Linked DNA regions of Undibacterium parvum. The protein of the gene in region 2 binds, or shares a complex with, the protein of the main gene of each other region. Links are inferred from orthologs where the notes say so. Each region holds a gene or a part of one and is shown on either strand. Other genes may lie near its edges.

Evidence for each region.
Region 1: the proteins of tldD (region 2) and pmbA are in contact, whole or in part, in a solved structure (PDB 5NJ9), measured with the Escherichia coli proteins. The link is inferred for Undibacterium parvum from one-to-one orthologs.

What each region holds. Positions count from the first base shown.
Region 1 is NZ_CP034464.1:4,820,549-4,823,695, reverse strand. The notes cover bases 109-2,924. They hold pmbA (metalloprotease PmbA), read left to right. Parts: upstream 109-748; coding sequence 749-2,101; downstream 2,102-2,924. Other genes in these bases: EJN92_RS20980 (TRAP transporter substrate-binding protein), read left to right, coding at 2,443-2,924; yjgA (ribosome biogenesis factor YjgA), read right to left, coding at 109-666. Also shown: mog (molybdopterin adenylyltransferase), read right to left, coding at 1-77; more of yjgA, read right to left, coding at 70-108; more of EJN92_RS20980, read left to right, coding at 2,925-3,147.
Region 2 is NZ_CP034464.1:3,799,534-3,802,783, reverse strand. The notes cover bases 104-3,022. They hold tldD (metalloprotease TldD), read right to left. Parts: upstream 2,334-3,022; coding sequence 873-2,333; downstream 104-872. Other genes in these bases: EJN92_RS16620 (carbon-nitrogen hydrolase family protein), read right to left, coding at 2,449-3,022; aroG (3-deoxy-7-phosphoheptulonate synthase AroG), read right to left, coding at 104-531. In the rest of the region: more of aroG, read right to left, coding at 1-103; more of EJN92_RS16620, read right to left, coding at 3,023-3,246. UniProt on the Escherichia coli protein: Metalloprotease involved in CcdA degradation. Suppresses the inhibitory activity of the carbon storage regulator (CsrA).

The DNA.
Region 1 (3,147 bases), 1.0 Mb from region 2 along the record:
CGATCCGAGATCGAGACTAAGCCTATCCGTAGGGCACGCTCCGACTTGTCAGCGTTGCCGCTAGCAAGTTCACTCATCGTCTTCCTCGTCATCGCCTTCAGCATCATCAGCAGAGCCTGCTGTTTTTACTTTAGAAAGTTCTTTGAGTAATTGGAAGATTTCGCGATACGCTTTTGGCGGCTTGCTCTCGGCTTGCTCTTTGCGCGCATTACGTATCATGGTGCGTAATTGTTGCGCATCGATTTCCGGATATTCGGCCATCAATTCGGTCACTGCAGTATCGTTGGCTAATAATTTGTCGCGTTTGCGCTCTAAAGCATGCATGGCGGCAGTATCCGATTTGGATGCACCTTTCCAGCTGTCTATGGTTTTTTGTATGAGCGCCACTTCGGTCTCATCTAAAGTACGCATCTTTTTACCGACAAACTGCAATTGTCGGCGACGGCCTTCGTGATCCTTGATTTTTTGACATTCAAGGATGGCATCGCGCACATCTTCCGGCATAGGCACACGCTTTACGCGGTCGCGCGGCTGGTCGATTAGTTCTTGACCTAGCTTTTGCAGACCTGTCATTTCACGTTTTAACTGTGATTTTGAAGGGCGTTCGTACTCTTGTTCGAACTCGGTGGACTTGAAGCCACAGGAGCCTCGATTTGGATTTGGCATAATTGACTCGCCTTTATTCTATAAACTTATTGAAACGGCTGCTATGATACCCTTTTTATCTACGCAACTAAAGAAACCGCCCATGAGCAAACCAGTTTTTACCCATACTCAGGATCAGTTAAGGCAAATTGCACAAGATATGTTGCGTTTTGCACGTGAAAAAGGCGCAACTGACGCCGCTGTCGAAATTAGCGAAGGCGGAGGGCTTTCTGTCAGTGTGCGTAAAGGCCAGGTCGAGACGATAGAACAGAATCGCGATAAAGGCATAGGCGTGACCGTGTATATCGGACAAAAACGCGGCAATGCCAGCACTTCTGATTTTTCGCAAAAATCTTTATTGGACACGGTCGATGCCGCTTACAACATCGCGCGCTTTACCGCTGAAGACAATTGTTCCGACTTGCCTGATGCCGCTTTGCTGGAGATGCATCCGCAAGATTTACAATTATTTTATCCCTGGTTAGTGAGCGCCGAAGAGGCGATCGAGTTGGCTCGCCGTACCGAGGCCGCCGCTTACGCGGTCGATAAACGAGTGACCAATTGCGAAGGCGCTGGCGTGCATGCACAGCAATCGCACTTTGTTGCGGCCAATTCACGTGGCTTCATGGGTGGTTATCCATTTTCGCGCCATACCATTTCGGTTTCTCCTATCGCTGGCAAGGGCGCGCGCATGCAGCGTGACGATTGGTACAGCTCACAACGCAATGCTAAAAAACTGGCCCAGCCGGAAGCCATAGGACGCTATGCCGCCGAGCGCGCTCTGGCGCGCATGAATGCACGCAAGCTCGATACGCGTAAATGTGCGGTGCTGTTTGAAGCGCCTTTGGCAGCCGGATTGCTGGGTTCTTTCGTACAAGCGGTCTCTGGCGGTGCCTTGTATCGCAAATCTAGCTTCTTACTCGACTCATTAGGAACTCAGATTTTTCCTACGCACTTACAAGTAGTGGAAGACCCGCATATTCCCGGTGGCGTAGGATCCTCCCCGTTTGATGACGAAGGCGTCAAGACGCAGCGTCGCGATGTGGTCAAGGATGGTATTTTGCAGGGATACTTTTTGTCCTGTTACTCAGCGCGCAAATTGGGTATGCAAACCACAGGTAATGCCGGTGGTTCACATAACCTGACACTGAGTTCTACGCAAACCAAAAAAACGGATAACTTTAAGGCCATGTTAAAAAAGATGGGCACCGGACTGTTGGTGACCGAGTTGATGGGGCAGGGCGTCAATTATGTGACTGGCGATTATTCACGCGGTGCATCCGGTTTTTGGGTCGAGAACGGCGTGATTCAATATCCGGTAGAAGAGATCACCATCGCCGGTGATATGCGTCAAATGTTCCAGCAAATCGTCGCGATAGGTGCTGATACCCTGATTCGCGGCACCAAGCAAACCGGCTCTATTCTGATAGAGAATATGACTGTTGCCGGTAGTTAAGTCGTTTTTGTCGTAATGCTGGATACGTAGAAATACTTAAATTTAAGCGAGGCTAGGATTTATCTGAAGATGAATCCTAGCCTTTGTTTTTTATAAGTGCTTGATTTTTATGGAATTTAAAATATACACGCTGTTAAATACGCTGGAAATACATACTGCAATCAATGTTTATGTTGCAATGCAATATAAACATTGATTGCGAGCTTGATACTCTGCCCATAGAATGGATTTCGCTTGCATAGTAAGTAAGACTTAATTAGCTTCAATTAGTCTTAATTTATGCACATTGCAGGCGAACCCCGAACCGAAGAAATCGGAAATATCCTTATATTGGAGACAGCATGGAACGTCGTTCCTTTCTAAAAAAAGCAGCAGTAAGCGCCTCTGTAGGTGCCGCCAGTGTGGCAGTTGCAACGCCGGCCTTGGCAGAAACCCCTACGCTTAATTGGCGTTTGGCATCAAGTTTTCCTAAAAGCTTGGATACTATTTACGGTGCGGCTGAGGTGTTTTGCAACCGCGTTAAAGAACTGACCGAAGGTAAATTTAATATTCGCCCTTTTGCTGGTGGCGAAATCGTGCCAGGCCCAGCGGTGCTCGATGCGGTCAAAGACGGCACGGTAGAGATGGGACATACCGCTTCCTACTACTTCTTTGGTAAAGATGCGACCTTCGCATTTGATACCGCGATGCCATTTGGCCTGACATCACGTCAGCAAACAGCGTGGATGTTGCATGGCAATGGTATGAAGCTGATGCGTGAATTCTTTGCTGAATACAATGTGGTGAACTTCTTGGGCGGAAATACCGGCACTCAAATGGGTGGCTGGTTTCGCAAAGAAATCAAAACGGTAGAAGATCTGAAAGGTCTGAAATTTCGCGTCGGTGGTTTTGCCGGTAAGGTCATGACCAAGTTGGGTACCGTACCTCAGCAAATTCCAGGTAGTGATATCTACACCGCGCTAGAAAAAGGCACGATAGACGCTGCTGAATGGGTAGGCCCTTACGATGATGAAAAACTAGGTTTCTACAAAGTGGCCAAGGTTTAC
Region 2 (3,250 bases):
CCCGGAAGCGAGCTCTCTATGCACTTGCGATTCAGTGGTTCGGGCCCCGATGGCACCCCAGCTAATCAGATCGGCAATGTATTGCGGGCTGATCACGTCTAGGTACTCAGTGCCGGCAGGTAGACCCAACTCATTGATATTGAGTAGCAATTCACGCGCTATCCTTAAGCCGTCATTGATGCGAAAGCTATTGTCCATATACGGATCATTGATCAAGCCCTTCCAACCCACGGTAGTGCGTGGTTTTTCAAAATACACACGCATGACGATTTCCAATTCACCGGAAAAACGTTCACGCTGCTCTACCAGTTTGTGCGCATATTCCATGGCTGCCTTGGTATCGTGTATCGAGCAAGGTCCGATCACCACCATGACCCTGTCGTCTTGTGCATGCAAAATACGGTGTAGCGCGGTTCTGGCACCGGACGCCGTTTCAGATGCCTTTTCAGAACAGGCAAATTCGCGTATCAGATGCGATGGCGGCAGCAGTTCCTTCATTTCCCGTATGCGTAAATCGTCGGTGCGTTGCATGTTTTTCCCGCTTTATGGTTAAAATTCTTGATTAAGGTTGAATAAAAATTTACAAAAATAAATACTGAAATCTAAATTAATAAGGCAAAAAAAAATCCGCCAGTGCTGGCGGATTTTTTAGATTTGATATGTTCGGATCTTGCTTTTACGTGAACTTACCGCTTCTCCACCGCCTTGGGGTTGGAATAGCTAAAATAAAAATAAAAGTAAAATCGTGCGTGTGTCATGGCGAACTTTTCAAATCAGATGCATTGACTATAACAATATTTTACGTGGCTTGGCAAGGCTTTTGTTTTATTTTATTCTGTTTCCTGACGAAAATCATGATCTTGCCAATGTTGCTATGCGGTTCCGCCAACCACCAAACCGTCAATACGCAAGGTAGGTTGGCCCACACCTACCGGCACACTCTGTCCTTCCTTACCGCAGACACCGACACCAGGATCGAGACGCATATCGTTACCTATCATAGAGACACGATTCAAGACGTCCGGACCATTGCCAATCAAGGTCGCGCCTTTGACCGGATACGTCACTTTACCGTCTTCTATCATATACGCTTCGCTGGCTGAGAAAACGAATTTCCCATTCGTGATATCGACCTGACCACCGCCAAAATTAACCGCGTAAAGACCATTTTTTACCGAGGCCAAAATCTCCTGAGGATCTTTATCGCCCGCCAGCATATAGGTATTGGTCATACGCGGCATAGGCAGATGGGCGAAAGATTCACGTCGTGCATTGCCAGTCACCGGCATTTTCATCAGACGGGCATTCATCGTATCCTGAATATAGCCCTTCAAAATACCGTCCTCGATCAAGGTGGTGCATTGAGTAGGATTGCCCTCATCGTCGATATTCAGAGATCCGCGACGATTAGCGAGTGTGCCATCATCCACCACAGTAACGCCTTTGGCGGCAACGCGGTCACCGATGCGTCCGGAAAAAGTACTTGATCCTTTACGATTAAAATCGCCTTCCAGACCATGACCGATCGCTTCATGTAAAAGAATGCCAGGCCAACCGGAACCTAGCACCACCGTCATCGGACCAGCCGGTGCCGGCCTTGCATCGAGATTGACTAAAGCCGACTTCACAGCCTCATCAGCATATTGCGCCAATAAAGCATCGGAAAAATAAGAGTAGTCGTAGCGTCCACCGCCACCGCTAGAACCCATTTCACGACGACCGTCTTGCTCTACAATGACAGTGACGGAAACCCGAACCAGCGGGCGGATATCGGCCGCCATTATGCCGTCGCTACGAGCTACCAGAATAACGTCATACTCACCCGCCAAACCGGCCATGACTTGCACTACACGCGGATCTTTAGCTCTGGCTATTTTTTCCAGCCGCTCTAACAAACTCACTTTTTCGGTCGCATCAAGTGAAGCTAAAGGATCGTTTTTCAGAAACAGCGCCTGACTGGCACGTGCTTGCATTTGCGATGCTACTTTTACCTTGCCAGAGCCTTGACGGGCGATGGTGCGAGTGGCTTTGGCGGCCTCCAGCAAGGCAATTTCAGAAATTTCATCAGAATAGGAAAAAGCAGTTTTATCACCAGAGATAGCGCGCACGCCTACCCCTTGATCTATCGAAAAACTTCCGGTTTTTACTATGCCCTCTTCTAAACTCCAACCCTCATTTTTGGTAAACTGAAAATACAGATCCGCATAATCAATCCTATGCGTAAACATCGAGCCCAAGGCTTTTTGTAATTTAGCCTCGTCCAAGCCAAATGGGGTAAGTAATATATCTCGGGCGATCGCGAGATGCTGCAGATTTGAGTCAAATAGTTTCATATGCTATCTATAGAAATGGGGCGGAACATCGCGCAAGAGGCGCAAAAGCTAAATTATTAGCCTCAATTTATGTCGGTATCTTCGAATTGTAGATCATCTGGCCGCCACGTAGGGATCAAACAAGTTTTCGGTGTTTTAAGGCCGGTAGATTTTCGCGTATCCCCTGCAACAGAGCCATATCAAGCTCACCGCTGACGACGCCCTCACCATCGGACAATACATCGACGATTTTACCCCAGGGGTCGATCAACATACTATGCCCCCATGTGCGTCGACCATTGGTATGCAAGCCACCTTGTGCCGCAGCCAACACGTAACACTGGTTTTCTATGGCTCGGGCGCGCAATAATATTTCCCAGTGCGCCTGTCCCGTGGTGTGAGTAAAAGCCGCAGGTACGACGATCAAAGTACATACACCCATGTGCCGAAACAGTTCCGGGAAGCGCAAATCGTAGCAGATTGACAGGCCAACCTTGCCTAGATCAGTCTCAAAAGTAGCCACCTCATCGCCAGCCACGATGGTTCTGGACTCCTCATACGACTCGCTGCCTTTACTAAATCCAAACAGATGGATTTTGTCATAGTGCGCGACCGCCTCCCCCTGAGGGTTGTAGACCAAGCTGGTATTGAGCACCTTATTTTCTTCTGATGAGATCAAAGGAAGCGTACCGCCTATGATCCAAGCACCCAAACGGCGCGCCGTGCCAGACAAAAAACCCTGAATCACACCGTGACCAAGAGGCTCGGCGATAGTCAGTTTATCGGTCTCTTGCAAGCCCATTTGCGGCCAATATTCAGGCAGTAGTAATAATTGAGCTCCTGTGTCGCGCGCTTTTTGCAATAAGGAAGCGGCCGTCACCATATTCTGAGCCAGGCTTTCTGTTGAAACCATTTGTATCGCTGCTACTCGCATAGTT